3 regions of the Caballeronia sp. GAWG1-5s-s genome follow, and region 1 is predicted to be linked to each of the others. Evidence: riboswitches for the same ligand, from Rfam matches in the RefSeq annotation. Region 1 holds a riboswitch; each other region holds the start of a gene.
What was found. Region 1 has a riboswitch for cobalamin ahead of NCR34_RS03890 (TonB-dependent receptor domain-containing protein). Riboswitches for the same ligand answer to the same signal wherever they lie in the genome.

Region 1 (4,916 bases):
TACACCCGCAGCCGCACGCGTTCCACCGGCACGCCGAGCGAACGCGCCGTGGCTTCGCCGCGCAGCAGCACGTTCAACTGCGGCGCGCACGGCACGATCAACGCGAGCGCCACGCCGAGCGCGAGCATCGCGGGCCACGGCGTCGATGCGCCGTTGAGGTCGCCGGTCAGCCAGAAGATCATGCCGCGCAGCCGGTTCTCCGGCGCCACGCTGAGTATCAGCGTGATGAGCGCGCCCCACCCCGCCGCGACCACGACGCCCGTGAGCAAGAGCCGTGGCGATGCGTCCTGTTCGCCGTGCCACACGTGCGTGCGCGCGAGTCCGAGCACCAGAACGATGGATGCGAGCGCGCCCGCGCACGCGGCGAGATCCACGCCCCACCACGGCATCGACGCGAGCATCGCGGAAAGCGCGAACGCCGCCGCGCCGCCGGATACACCGAGCACGTAGGGTTCAGCGAGCGGATTGCGCAGCAGCACTTGCAGCAGCGCCCCGGCGAGCGCGAGCAGCGCGCCCGACGCGAAGCCCGCGAGCGCGCGCGGCAATCGCAAATTCAGCACGATTTCGTCGGCGATATCGGGCGTGGCCGCATGCGCGTGCAGCAGCGCGGCGATGGCGCGCGATGGCGGCAGCGCGACGCTTCCGAGCGCGAGCGACGCCGCCAGCACGCCAAGGGCCGCCGCCGCGAGCGCGAGCCAGATCGCGGCGGCGCGGCCTGCGTGCATCGCCTTCATCGGGCGGCGCGCGTCAGCGGCGTGGCTCACGACGGATGCCAGCCGATCGTGACGTAAGCGCCGCGACGCGGCGTGTTGTACGAGTAAGCCAGTTCATAGTTGCGGTCGAACAGGTTGTCGATGCGCGCATTCACGTACCACGACTTCGTGATGTCGTATTGCGCCGAAAGATTGACGACGCCGTAGCCCGCGAGCGTCGAATCGTAGTCGCTGCGCGCGCCGCTCACGATCCATTCGCCGCCCACGCGCCAGCGCCCGATCGAGCGATGCGCCGACAGCGACGCGAAGCGCCTTGCGCGACGCGTGAGGTCTTCGTGATTCGTCTCGTCGACCGGATTCTGAAACGTCACACTCGCGCGCACGTCGGTTGCGCCCACGTGTCCCGCCCACGATCCCTCGACGCCCTGCACCTTCGCGCGCCCGACGTTCTGCGCGGTATAGAAGCCGCTGCTGTCGCCCACGTAGTCGATCAGATTCGAATAGCGCGTCTCGAACGCCGTCACGCGCACCACGCCGATCTGGTCCGATGCGTACTGCAACGCGGCCTCGGCCGAATGGCTGCGCTCCGGCTGTATCGACGGATTGCCGCTGAACGGATAGTAGAGATCGTCGAAGCTCGGCGCGCGAAACGCCGCCGCGTAGCTCGCGCTCGCGCGCCAGTGCGAATCGAAGTTGTACGCGTAGCCCAGATAGTAGCTGTTCGCGCTGCCGAAGTCGGAATACTGGTCGCGGCGCACGTTGGCCTGCACTTCACTCGGACCGAAGCGGCCGACATAGCCCGCGAAGACGGAGTTCACATGCCGGTCGGGCGCGCTGAACTGATCGGAGTCGAGCGACTGGTCGAGATGCTCGTAGCCGAACACGAGCTTATGCGCCTCGGTGAGCCGGAAGTCGTTCTGCCACAGATACTGATGATTCTCCGAGTCGAAGCGGCTCGTGTAGACGCCGTTGTGCTCGATATTCGCCCGGTCTTGCCCTTGCGCGACGGTGAAGTGCGTCGTCCAGTTGTCGGTCAGCTTGCCGTTCGCGAACACCGACGCCGAGCGCACGCGATCATGCGATTCGTTGAGATCGGTCGGCACGCCGTAGGGATCGTCGAAGCTGTTCACGCCGTTCGATTGCAGAAAGCGCACGCCTGCGTCCCACTTGTCGCTGAACTTGTGGCGCAGCGTCGCGGCGACGCTTTCGTTCAGATAACCGTTCGCGTTCGGATTCGCGGCGGGCGCGAGCGCGGGATCGATCGACGAGAAGCCGTCGGTCTTCTCGCGCGACACGTTCAGGCTGAACGTGGTGCGGCCCCCGGCATCGAGCGCGCCGTCGACGCCCGCCGACTGCCGCTGCGTGTGATAGCTGCCGTATTCGGCTTCGAAGTGAAAGCGCGGCGGATGTGCTTCGCCCTCCTTTGTGAAAATCTGCACGACGCCGCCGATCGCGTTGGACCCATACAGCGCCGACACGTTGCCGTTGACCACTTCCACGCGGCCGGTCTGATCGAGCATCAATTGCGACAACTGGGCCGCGCCCAGAGAGACGGATTCGACGCGCACGCCGTCGATCAGCACCAGCGATTGCGTCGACGACGCGCCGCGTATGAAGACGCCCGAGGTTGCGCCCGGCCCGCCGTTGCGCGTGATCTGCACGCCGGGCGCAAGCGCGATGAGCCCGAGCACATCGTTTGCATTGCTGTCGGCGATGTCTTGCGCGTCGAAGAGCGTCGCCTGCGGGATGGAATCGGCGAGCGGTTGCGCGCCGCGCGTCGCCGTGACGACGACGGGCGCGAGCGTCTGCGACGGAGAATCGGAATCGGCGTGCGCGGCCTGGACAAGCGGCGCACTCGCGGCGGCGCACATCACGACGCGCGCCGCGCGACGAATGAGGCCGGACGAAGGCAAAAGCATGTGTGGAGCGTTCCCGTTGGAGACTGGCGCGTGCCCCGCTCCCCGCGAGGTCTGTGCGCGACGCACGCGCCGTCTTGCAAAGCATCGGCGCGCTGGACGATTGGCCGGTATCCGGGCTGGCGACGCATCGTCCCGCCTTCCCGCGCTTCGAAGCGCAGTGGCGCCGACACGTTTCTTGCAGTCGCGTCTCGGATGGCAAACGACCACGGAGCAACAAGAAGAAACGCGCGAGGGACGACTTGCAACTTGCGTTGCGGTCGCTTACCGTTGCGGGGGCAGCACAGGTTGGCGAGCCGCGCGAGGCGAGACAACGCTTCCTGTTTCCCGTTTGACTGCGCCGCAAGAAAGGCGGCGCGAGCACCAAAAGTGCGGCAAGTGTAGGAGCGCGCATGGGGGCCGTCAAGAAGGCGCGCGCCCCGTCATCGCGAGGCTTGAGCGACGAGCGAGCAACGAGCAAGCGTCGTCAGCCACGCATCCGAGTGCGTCACGCGCGGCCATTCCGCACATGAATACGCGGCGATGCGCGCAAGATCGCGTGTTGTTACGTCTCGAAACGAGACAATTATCGGAAGCACCGTTGAACCGCGCTAAAATGCCAGGTCTTTAGAGGACGCAGCACATGCTCAACGAACTCGAATCACTGTCAGGGAACATCGGCCGGCTGATCAAGATCAGCGAGCGCCACAATCAGGCGCGTCTCGCGCTCGAAGCACAAATCGAACAGCTGCGCGCCGATTACGCCAGCGTTCAGGCCGAACTCGCGCAGGTTCGCCACGAGCGCGACACGCTGCAAGGCGAACGCGATTCGCTGTCCGCGAAGATCGACGACGCGCAAGTGCGCCTCAACGCGATCCTCGAAAAACTGCCGCGCGGCAAAGCGCATCATGCCGAGAGCGACAATCAGCTCGATCTTCTGAACGCCGAATCCAGCGCGTCGCGCGAAGCGCAGCACGAACATGCGCACGCGGAAGAAGTGCACGGCGAGCAACATCAAGGAGAGAAGGCATGACGACCACGCAGATCGAAGTATCCATTCTCGGCCAGCAGTATCGTCTCGCGTGCTCGCCGGAAACCGAGGCCGCGCTGCGCGAAGCCGTGGCCCGCGTGGATGCCGAAATGAACAAGGTGCGCAACGCAAGCAGCGTGCGCGGAACGGACCGTATTGCCGTCATGGCCGCGCTTTCGCTCGCGTCCGAATTACTGAAGCTGCAGGAAAGCGTGCGCCACGGCGAAGCATTTCCGGCCGAGGAAATCCGCCGCACCATGCATTCGATGAACGAGCAGCTCGGCGCTGTCATTGCGCAATATGAAGCGCACTGACGGTCATGCGCTGATCTAATCAGCGTCGCGATATCCATCAAAAAAAGATACCGCGAGAAACGCAGGCAAGGGCTGCAAGGACCAAACGTTTGGTGTACAGTGAGGTTTCCCTGCCTGGTACGCCAAGGTCATATATTCCTTGAACCAATGCTACATTGGCACGGTTGCGGAACGTTGCAGCACGGGCGCGCGCGTCACTCTGTCTGATGTACCCGAAGTGTTGCTTACCGCGACCAATCTTGAACCCAGGTTCAGGATGCCGGCCTAGCGGCTGAGGCGGGGACCTTATTTCTGGAAGCACGAACGGCATCGGTTCTTACCGGTGCCGTTTTCATTTGCATCGCCCGAAACCGCACGCACACTCCTTCACGCCGAACTCATGCGCTACTGGCTGATGAAGTCCGAACCGGACGAAGCGAGCATCGATCATCTCGCGCACGCGCCCAAGAAGACGCTGCCGTGGACCGGCGTGCGCAACTATCAGGCGCGCAACTTCATGCGCGACCAGATGCAAATCGGCGACGGCGTGCTCTTCTACCATTCGAGTTGCCCGGAGCCCGGTATCGCGGGAATCGCGAAGGTCTGCTCGACGGCGTATCCCGACCCCACGCAGTTCGATCCCAAGAGCGCCTATTACGATCCCAAGTCCAAGCAGGACACGCCGCGCTGGATGCTCGTGGATGTGCGCTTCGTGAAGAAGACGCGGCTCATTCCGCTCGCCGAACTGCGGGAGCATGCGGAACTCGCCGGCATGCAAGTGCTCGCGCGCGGCAACCGGCTGTCGATCACGCCGGTCACCGAGGACGAATGGCGCTTTATTACCGAACGCCTCGTCTAGAGCAGGAACTAAGGGCTCGAGGCGGACGCCTAAGTGCGGTCGCGAATCACGCGACGCCTTGCGTTGGAGTCCTTCGATGATGAACAAGAAAACCGCCGCCGCCCTCGCCCTCGCGATGTCGAGCGC
Region 2 (4,916 bases), on a different contig from region 1:
ACGCGCCGCACTTTATCGAAGTTGCGGCCGAGCTTCATCACTACGGCTGCATCGGATGCTTCGAGCTTGCACTTCAACTCGTCTTCCGGCAGCACGCCGGACAGCACGCAGAGACTTTGATTGCGATAAACGAGGGGCACGCCGAGCACGGACACGCCGCCCAGCATCGAACATACGCCGGGCACGACATGCGCATCGAAACGTCCGGCGAGACGGTCGTGCAGATACATGTACGAGCCGTAGAAGAAGGGATCGCCTTCGCAGATCACGGCCACATCGCGGCCCGCTTCGAGATGATCCGCAATGGCGAGCGCGGCTTCGTCGTAGAACGCGCTGATGATCGTCTCGTAGCACAGCGGCGGTTCGAGCGCTTCGGTCGTCACTGGATAAACGAGCGGCAGGCGCGTCTGCGCGTCGTCGAGATGCGCTTCGATGATGCCGAACGCGTTGCCCTTCTTGCCCTTCGCGACGAAATACGTGACCACCGGCGCGGACTTCAGGAGCCGCAGCGCTTTCACGGTGATGAGTTCGGGGTCGCCCGGACCGACGCCGAGGCCATACAGGCGTCCGCTCATCATTCGTTCTCCGAAGCAAGTGCGTTGACTGCGGCGGCGGCCATCGCGCTGCCGCCGCGTCGTCCGTTCAATGCGACGAAGGGCACGCCGCGGCTGTCGGCTGTGAGCATCGCCTTCGATTCCGCCGCGCCGATGAAGCCGACCGGGAAGCCGAGAATGAGCGCGGGCTTCGGCGCGCCGGCATCGAGCATGTCGAGCAGATGAAAGAGCGCGGTAGGCGCGTTGCCTATCGCGACGACCGCGCCTTGCAAATGCGGCCGCCAGAGTTCGAGCGCAGCAGCAGAACGCGTGTTGCGCATGGCGCGGGCGCGCTCGGGCACGGACGGATCGCCGAGCGTGCAGATGATGCGGTTATCGGCCGGAAGACGCGCCTCGGTGATGCCGTGCGCGACCATGCGGGCATCGCAGAGTATCGGCGCGCCGGCTGCGAGGGCCGTGCGTCCCGCGTCGCCTGCGCCGGGAGAGAAGCGCAGATCGTCGACGATATCGACCATGCCGCACGCGTGAATCAGCCGTACGGCGAGCTTTTCGAGGTCGCGTGGTATCGCGCTCAGGTTTGCTTCGGCGCGAATCGTCGCGAAAGACTGGCGGTAAATCTCGGCGCCGTCGCGGATATAGTCAAGCATCGGCATGGCTCCGGGCGAGCCACGCGGCCGCCTCTTCGATAGATACGTTTGGTGCGACGAGGCGCGCGTCGACATGCAAGTCATAGCGTCCAGGCGACACCGCGATCAATGTGTTCGCGACGGGATGCGCGGCGGCGCACGAGCGTTCGCAGCCGCTTAGATGCACATCGTCGTGCATAGGCAGCAGCGCGGCGAGGCGGTGCGCGTCGGCTTTGGTATCAGCGCGACTCTTCGCGCAGCCCGACGAACCGGCGCACGCGATGAGACGCGCGAGCGGATGATCTGCGCGCGTGACGAGGCCGAGCGCGTTCATGCGGTCGCGCACGTGTTCAGCATGCTGCGGCATGACGCCGGGTACGAGCACGCCTTGCCAGGGCGTCATCAAGAGCCGGCCTTGCGCGTGTGTCGAAGCAAGATCGGCGAGCGCGTCGAGCGTGGCGGCGTCGAGCCGTCCGAGTTGCGTCTGCGCGCCGACATACCCGTGCCCGCCGTCCGGCATCGGATGCGCCCCGAAGCGCAGCGCGTCGTTGACCGGCGCGCGACGCCAGGCAGTGTCGATAGGATCGAACGAAAGCATCGCGAGAAAGCGCGTCACGCCGATTCGCGCGAGCAGGTCACGCATGCGATGTTCGTCGTTCGAAGCGAGCGCAACGAACGCGCGCAGCACCGCGATGACGAAGTCCGCGGCATGCTCGCGCGCGATGCTGCCGAGCGCGGGTGAGTCGTTCATACGATGCGGCATGGAGCCCGCGAAACCGAACGCGTAACGCCCGCCGTCGCCGAGCGCGGAAAGCCAGAGATCGTGCGAATGATCGAGCATCGCCAGCCGTTCGCCCCCGTCGACTTGCAGCGCGAACTTCGGCGACAACGCGTGCAGCGCGGCATCGGCCTGCATCGCGGTGACGATGGCGGCGGCAAGGCCGCGCGTGGCGTCGCTCGCGAGCGGACTCAGCATCACGTTGCGCAAGTCGTCGCCGCCGTCGGCTTGCGGACCGAGGCCCGCGTTCAGCGCGATATCGACGAGTTCCGCGTGGGCATCGGCGCGAATGCCGCGCAGTTGCAGATTCGCACGATTGGTCAGCTCGATGACGCCCGAGCCGCACCGTACGGCCGCGTGCGCGACGGCATGCGCCGCGTGCGCGTGGAGCTCGCCGCCGGCAAGGCGCAGGCGCGCGAGCCCGCCGTCGCGCGCCTGCACGATGCGCATGAGGCCGGGACAAGCCGAGGGCCGCGATGTCGGAAAAGAAGCGTTCAAAAGCGTGACCGGTGCGATTCTCGCTTCGGGCGATGCCACCGGTACACCCCGCCCGGACGGCGTCGCGCGAATAATGCGTGTAAAGCGTGCTGAGCGTGGAAAGCGTGAGTCGGCAGGTCTCTTGGCTGGCAGGTCTGCGCCCGCGCCGGCCTTCCCGGTATAAACCAGTGGCAGTGGAGCGCGGACTCGCTGCGTACAATTGCGGGGGCAGCCACAGTTTCGCTGTGTTCCCTGTTAGGCCCGCGGGTTGAACCGTTGGGCACCGACGTACCGATGTATTATGCCCGCTTTTATCGACCATCAGAACGCTTCGTGCAGGGCATCGTCGCATGAAGCGCGTCGCGAACCGCAAGGAGGGGACGCCCCATGTCGAGCTGGCTGACCGTGGTAGGCATCGGCGAGGACGGCTGGCAGGGCCTCAGCCGCGCGGCGCGGCGCGCGCTTGTCGAGGCCGGCGCGATTCACGGCGGCGAGCGTCATCTTGCGCTCTTGCCTGCGAGCATCGCTGCGCGCCGCGTGCCGTGGCCCAGCCCGTTTTCTCTCGATGCCGTGCTTGCCGAGCGCACGTGCGGCATGCCCGTATGCGTGCTCGCGAGCGGTGATCCCATGTTCTTCGGCGTCGGCGCGACGCTCGCTCGCGAGCTTTCCGTCGACGAGATGCGCGTGATTCCCGCGCCTTCGTCCCTGTCGCTCGCCGCTGCGCGTTTGCACTGGGCGTTGCAGGACGCGCGCTGCGTGTCGCTTGTCGGGCGGCCCGTTGCCTCGCTGCTCGCGCATGTGTTTCGCGGCGAGCGCCTGCTGGTCCTGAGCGCGGACGGCGCGACGCCCGCTGCGATCGCTTCGCTCTTGACGGCGCATGGATTCGGCCCGAGCCGCATGACCGTGTTCGAGCATCTCGGCGGCGCGAACGAACGCCGCATCGACGAGCGCGCGGACGACTGGCGCGAGCCATTCGTGGCGTCGCTCAATCTCGTCGCCATCGAATGCCGCACGCATGCGGGTCATGCCGGTCCGCCGCTCACGCCCGGCCTGCCCGACGACGCCTATCGTCACGACGGCCAGTTGACCAAGCGCGATGTGCGCGCCGTCACGCTCGCGCGCCTTGCGCCGCAGCCGCGCGAACTGCTGTGGGATGTGGGCGCGGGCTGCGGGTCGATCGGCATCGAATGGATGCGCGCGCATGTGTCCTGCCGTGCCATCGCCATCGAAGCGAACGAGGGCCGGCAGCGTTTGATCGAACATAACCGCGATGCGCTCGGCGTCCCCGCGCTCCAGCTCGTCAAGGGCGAAGCGCCAGCGGCGCTCGCGGGCCTTCCCGCGCCCGACGTCGTGTTCATCGGCGGCGGCGTGACCGTGCCGGGCGTGCTCGATACGTGCTGGTCGCGACTGCGTCAGGGCGGGCGGCTCATTGCGAACGCGGTCACGCTGCAGAGCGAAGCCGCGCTCGTCGACTGGCGCGCGCGGCATGGCGGTGAACTCGTGCGCATCGGTGTCGCGCATGCGGAACCGCTCGGCGGCTTCGATACCTGGCGGCAAGCGTTGCCCATCACGCTGCTCTGCGCGAGCAAGCCTTGACCGCATTCGACGCTCATCATGCGTGACGAGACATCGGAACAACCCGCGCCGCTCAGAAGCGGCTACACGACCGGAAGCTGCGCGACCGCGACGAGTCTCGCAGCCGCGCGTCTGTTGCTGACCGGGCAGATGAGCGATCGCGCGGAGATCGTGTTGCCCAAGGGCCAGCGCGTCACGATGAAGCTCGAATTCTGCCGCTTGATCGACGGCATGCGCGATGCAGCGGAAGCGGGCGTCATCAAGGATGCAGGCGACGATCCGGACGTGACGCATGGCGCGCTGGTGTTCGCGCGCGTGCGTCTCTCGGCGGATAAGGGCGTGCGCTTTCACGCCGGGCCGGGCGTGGGCACGGTGACGCGGGCGGGCCTCGCGCTCGCCATCGGCGAGCCGGCCATCAACCCTGTTCCGCGCAAGATGATGACCGAGCATCTCCTCGCGCTCGCGCCGCTCGCGGACTATGCGGGCGGCTTCGATGTGACGATAGGCGTCGAGCATGGCGAAGCGCTCGCGCAAAAGACGATGAACCCGCGGCTCGGCATCGTGGGCGGCTTGTCGATTCTCGGCACCACCGGCATCGTCCGGCCGTTTTCTTGTTCGGCGTATATCGCCTCCATTCATCAGGGCATCGACGTGGCCCGCGCGAACGGCGTGCGGCATATCGCGGCCTGCACCGGCAATCAGAGCGAAGACGCGATGCGCGCCCGCTACGGCTTGCCGGATATCGCGCTGATCGAAATGGGCGACTTCGCGGGCGCGGTGCTCAAGCATCTGCGTCGCGCGCCCGTCGAGAAGCTCAGTCTGTGCGGCGGCTTCGGCAAGCTCAGCAAACTCGCGGCGGGACACATGGACCTGCATAGCCGCAGCTCCAGCATTGACTTGCCACTG
Region 3 (4,916 bases), on a different contig from region 1:
GACCGAGCATCGCATGCTTCGTGCCTTCCACGTCCGTCAGCGTGTCGAGCAGATACAGCATGCCGCCGCATTCAGCGACGACGGTTCTTCCACGCGCTACATGCGCTTGAATCGCTGTTCGCGTGCGCAGGTTCGCGGCGAGCGTGGCCGCATGCAGTTCCGGATAGCCGCCGGGAAGATAGAGCGCGTCGGCATCGGCGGGCACGGGTTCATCGGCGAGCGGCGAGAAGGTGCTGACGCGCGCGCCCATTGCGTGCAGCAAGTCGATATTGGCCGGATAGACGAATGAAAACGCAGCATCGCGCGCCACGGCGATATGCAAGCCTCCGAGCAAACGCGGCGGCGCTTCCTGCATCGCGTCCTCGAAGTGCACAAGCGGCGGTAGATCGGCAAGCGTGGTAGCGGCAATGGCATCGGCGGCGCGATCGAGACGCGCATCCAGTCCCGCCACTTCTTGCGCTTGCGTCAAGCCCAGGTGACGCTCGGGCAGCGCGATGTCCTCTGCATTGCAAAGATGCCCGCAATAGCGCAGTCCATCGGGGATGGCTTCGGCCAACATCTGCGCATGCCGCGCCGATGCGACGCGGTTGGCGAGCACGCCATAAAACGGGACGTCCGCGCGATAACGCGCCAGTCCGAACGCCACCGCGCCGAACGTTTGCGCCATGCCATGCGCGCCGATCACCGCGAGCACCGGCACGTTGAACGCGGCAGCGAGGTCGGCGCTGCTCGGCGTACCGTCGAAGAGACCCATGACGCCTTCGATCAAAATCAGATCGGCTTCGCGCGCGGCCTCTGCGAGCAACACGCGGCATGCGTCGAGACCGACCATCGACAGATGCAGCGAATAGACGGGCGATCCGCATGCGCGTTCGAGAATCATCGGATCGAGAAAATCGGGACCGGTCTTGAAGACGCGCACGCGCAGGCCACGCCGCGCATGATGACGCGCAAGCGCGGCCGTCACCGTGGTCTTGCCTTGATGCGACGCGCTCGCGCCGATGAAGAGTGCGGGGCAGGAGGGCATGAGTTCAGTACTCGACGCCAGGTTGCGCCTTGACGCCCTGCTCGCGATACGGATGCTTCACGAGCCGCATCTCCGTGACGAGGTCCGCCAGTTCGACCAGCGCATCCGGCGCATGACGGCCGGTCACGACGACATGCAGCATCGCGGGACGCGCCTTCAACACATCGAGCACTTCGTCGAGCGGCAAGTACTCGTACTTGAGCACGGTGTTGAGCTCATCGAGCACGACCATCTGATATTCGCCGCTCTGGATCATGCGCCGCGCTTCGTTCCAGCCTTTGCGCGCGGTCGCCATGTCGGCCTCGCGGTTTTGCGTGTTCCATGTATAGCCGTCGCCCATCGTCACGAAATCGCAGTTGGCGACCGCGCTCAGAAAGTCGCGCTCAGACGTATGCAGTGCGCCTTTGATGAACTGAACGACGCCGAGCTTCATGCCGTGCCCGAGCACGCGCACCGCCATGCCGAAAGCGGCCGTGGTCTTGCCCTTGCCATTGCCTGTGTTGACGATCAGGAGACCCTTCTCGTGATCGGCGGCGGCCTGCTTCTTTTCGTGGCCTTCCTTGCGACGCTGCGTCATGCGCAGATGCGATTCCGTATCGGTTTTCATGGGCTCTTTCAGGCTTTCTTCGTTGCTATGGCGACGGTCACGTGACCGTCGATCATCTTCGGCACCACAAGCTCTCCGCCCTCGCTTGCGAGCAGCGCGCTAGGCTCGCACACGCCCTCGGCGGGCATGTGCGCGAGCTCGTCCGCGCGATAAAGGCGCAATGGCAGGGCATGACGCTCGCAGAAGACACGCAAGCCGGCTTCGTCGTGTTTAATGTCGATGCTCGCGACCACCGCGATCTGCGCGAACGTAAGTTCCGCTGCTTGAAGCGCACGAAGCACGGCCGCTTCTATCGCATCGGCGCTGACGCCGCGTTTGCAGCCGATGCCGACCGCGAGATAGCGCCGGCTCACGCAAGGAAGCATCATCGAACGAATGGACGGAATGCGTGCGCCGCGCATGCGTCCCTCGCGGATGGCGGCGTTCGGCGAAGGCATCGTGATGGCGCGATACGCTTCGTCCCCTGCGCTGGCCGGTATCCGGGCTTGCGGCCGTCATCGCGCAGCCTTCCCACCGTGAACGGGCAGTGGCCGTGTGCGCCATGCGCGATATCGTGCAAGCCGATACCGCCGGTCGCGTACCGTTGCGGGGACAGCACAGGTTGGCGAGCGCTTGCATGATCGTGAAGACGCCGCTTCCTGTTTCCCGTTTAACTGCGCGTTTCGTGTGAACGCGCGAGCACCAGTCGCGCGCCAACGATACCACATGCCCCCGCTTTTCGGCGGCGCTTTCCTTGACGCTCTTTCCCAGGCAGCCTAGACTTCACGCAGTTCTGGTGCCCGCGTGCGAGCTTCTTTCGCACGCAGTTAAACGGGAAGCAGGAAGCGCTTCGGTCCATCATGCGAACGGACGCGCGCCAACCTGCGCTGCCCCCGCAACGGTAAGCGACCGGCGGTATCGGCGAGTACGATATCGCGCGTTGCGCACGAAGCCACTGCCGGTACACGGCAGGAAGGCTGCGCAACGAGGTCCCAAGCCCGGATACCGGCCAGACTTTCGCAGGGCCCACGCCGCGGGGATGCGGCATGGTCCATGATCCATCAGTCGTGCGCTTTTCCCGCAGATCTCGCCGGCGATACCTTCCTCGCGCGACGCACGCACGACGCACGCACACACGAGCCACGGAGCGACGATGCAAACCCGCAAGATACCCGTCACGGTCGTGACCGGCTTTCTCGGCAGCGGCAAGACCACCTTGATGCGCCACATCATGTCGACTGCGCAGGGCTTGCGCCTTGCTGTCATCGTGAACGAATTCGGTGAGCTCGGCATAGACGGGGAAATCCTGAAGGGTTGCGGCATCGGTTGCGACGACGAAGCTGGGTCCTCCGAGCGCAACCTCTATGAACTCGCTAACGGGTGCCTGTGTTGCACGGTGCAGGAAGAGTTCTATCCGGTGATGGAGCAGTTGCTGGAACGCCGCGAGCGCATCGATCATGTGTTGATCGAGACGTCGGGCCTCGCGTTGCCCAAGCCGCTCGTGCAGGCATTCAACTGGCCGTCGATCAAGAATGCCTTCACGGTGGATGCCGTCATCACGGTGGTCGATGGCCCTGCCGCCGCAAGCGGACAGTTCGCCGCGAACCCCGCAGCGGTCGATGCGCAACGCAAGGCCGATCCGAATCTCGATCACGAATCGCCGCTGCACGAGCTGTTCGAAGATCAACTGTCCTCGGCTGATCTCGTGATCGTCAACAAGACCGACCTCATGGACGCGGATGCACTGCGCCGCGTGGAAGCGGTCGTGCGGCCCGAGATTCCGCCGCAAGTGAAGGTCGTGCCCGCGCAAATGGGCAAGCTCGATCTGCATGCGCTGCTCGGTCTGCAATCGGCGTCCGAGGACAGCATTCATCTTCGCCACGATCATCACGGTTCTGCCGACGATGAAGGCCACGTGGACCATCACCATGACGAATTCGATTCGGTCGTCGTCGAAGCACAAGTGGAATCGCGCGAACAGGCCATTGCGGCGTTGCAGGCGCTCGTGGAGAGCCACACGATTTATCGCGTGAAAGGGTTCGCCGCGCTGCCGGGCGCGGGCATGCGTCTCGTGGTGCAAGGCGTGGGCCGGCGTTTCGACAGCTATTTCGACCGGCGCTGGAACGAAGGCGAAGCCGCGAGCCGCTTTGTGCTGATCGGAGAAGACCTCGATCGTCAAACCTTGCAAGCAGCGTTGAACGCGGCGCTGGCGAACGCGCTCGCGCAGGCCTGACGCGATGCATCTTTTACGCACGACGCCCGGAGGTTTCGTCGATGACGCGGCAGGCGTCATGCGTATCGAGCAGACGCGCGCGCCGATCGTCGTACTGAGTTCGGCCGATACCACGCTCGCGCTGCTTGCAAGCGTGTTTCCACGTCTTGAGCCGGGCTTTCCCGAGGTGCGGCTCGCGAATCAATCGTTTCTGCGCCAGCCCGCATCGGTCGACTTCTATGTCGACGATGTATTGCGTCATGCGCGCGTCGTCATCGTCGATCATCTCGGCGGTGAATCGTACTGGCCTTATGGCATCGAGCGAATCGTGGCGCTCGCCGAGCGCGAGAAGCAGATGCTCGCCATGTTCTCGGGCGATCTCACCGAAGACCCGAATCTGATCAGCAAAAGTACCGCGGATGCCGCGTTCTGCCGCGAGTTGTCGCGCTATCTGCGCGAAGGCGGCGCGGGAAATGCCGAGGAATTCCTGCGCGCGATCGGTCATCGCGCATTCGGCTTCGGTCGCGCGCCGCAAGCGCCGCGTCCGCTGCCTGCCGTGGCCATCTATCATCCCGAGCGCGACATCGCCACAATCGACGACTGGCGCGCGCGATGGACCGAAGGCGCGCCCGTGGTCGCGATCCTGTTTTATCGCGCGCATCTGCAAGCGGGCAACACCGCTGTATTCGATGCGCTCATCGAAGCGCTTGAAAAGGAAGGGCTGAATCCGCTGCCCATTGCGATCGCTTCCCTCAAGGAAAGCGTGAGCCGTGAAGTGATCGCGCGCTTGTGCATGGAGCATCGCGCATCGCTCGTATTGAACACGACTGCGTTTGCGGCAAGCGTGATCGGCGAAAGCGAAGACTTCGACATTGCCGGCGATGCGCCCGTGCTGCAAGTGATACTGAGCGGCGGCAATCGCGAAGACTGGGAAAAGGACAACCACGGCCTCAATTCGCGCGATGTAGCGATGCATGTCGCGCTGCCCGAGGTCGATGGCCGCATCATCACGCGCGCGGTCAGCTTCAAGGGACTCGCGTATCACTGCGCGCAGACGCAAGTGGACGTGGTCCGTTATCAGGCGGATGCCG

Region 2: another riboswitch for cobalamin. It lies ahead of cobG (precorrin-3B synthase); the one in region 1 lies ahead of NCR34_RS03890 (TonB-dependent receptor domain-containing protein).
Region 3: another riboswitch for cobalamin. It lies ahead of cobW (cobalamin biosynthesis protein CobW); the one in region 1 lies ahead of NCR34_RS03890 (TonB-dependent receptor domain-containing protein).

The regions. Positions count from the first base shown of each region.
Region 1 covers NZ_JALQDC010000003.1:310,368-315,283, reverse strand. Annotated here, with positions in the region: gene NCR34_RS03895 (FecCD family ABC transporter permease) at 1-725, opposite strand, end outside; gene NCR34_RS03890 (TonB-dependent receptor domain-containing protein) at 761-2,632, opposite strand; cobalamin riboswitch at 2,718-3,012, opposite strand; gene NCR34_RS03885 (ATPase) at 3,252-3,641, shown strand; gene NCR34_RS03880 (cell division protein ZapA) at 3,638-3,952, shown strand; RNA gene ssrS (6S RNA) at 4,057-4,239, shown strand; gene NCR34_RS03870 (EVE domain-containing protein) at 4,332-4,790, shown strand; gene NCR34_RS03865 (SIMPL domain-containing protein) at 4,870-4,916, shown strand, end outside.
Region 2 covers NZ_JALQDC010000022.1:419,239-424,154, forward strand. Annotated here, with positions in the region: gene NCR34_RS16210 (precorrin-2 C(20)-methyltransferase) at 1-578, opposite strand, end outside; gene NCR34_RS16215 (precorrin-8X methylmutase) at 575-1,201, opposite strand; gene cobG (precorrin-3B synthase) at 1,194-2,408, opposite strand; cobalamin riboswitch at 2,551-2,738, opposite strand; gene cbiE (precorrin-6y C5,15-methyltransferase (decarboxylating) subunit CbiE) at 2,823-4,031, shown strand; gene NCR34_RS16230 (cobalt-precorrin-5B (C(1))-methyltransferase) at 4,050-4,916, shown strand, end outside.
Region 3 covers NZ_JALQDC010000022.1:408,165-413,080, forward strand. Annotated here, with positions in the region: gene NCR34_RS16170 (cobyrinic acid a,c-diamide synthase CobB) at 1-1,027, opposite strand, end outside; gene cobO (cob(I)yrinic acid a,c-diamide adenosyltransferase) at 1,032-1,634, opposite strand; gene NCR34_RS16180 (cobalamin biosynthesis protein) at 1,643-2,071, opposite strand; cobalamin riboswitch at 2,088-2,335, opposite strand; cobalamin riboswitch at 2,391-2,641, shown strand; gene cobW (cobalamin biosynthesis protein CobW) at 2,767-3,846, shown strand; gene cobN (cobaltochelatase subunit CobN) at 3,851-4,916, shown strand, end outside.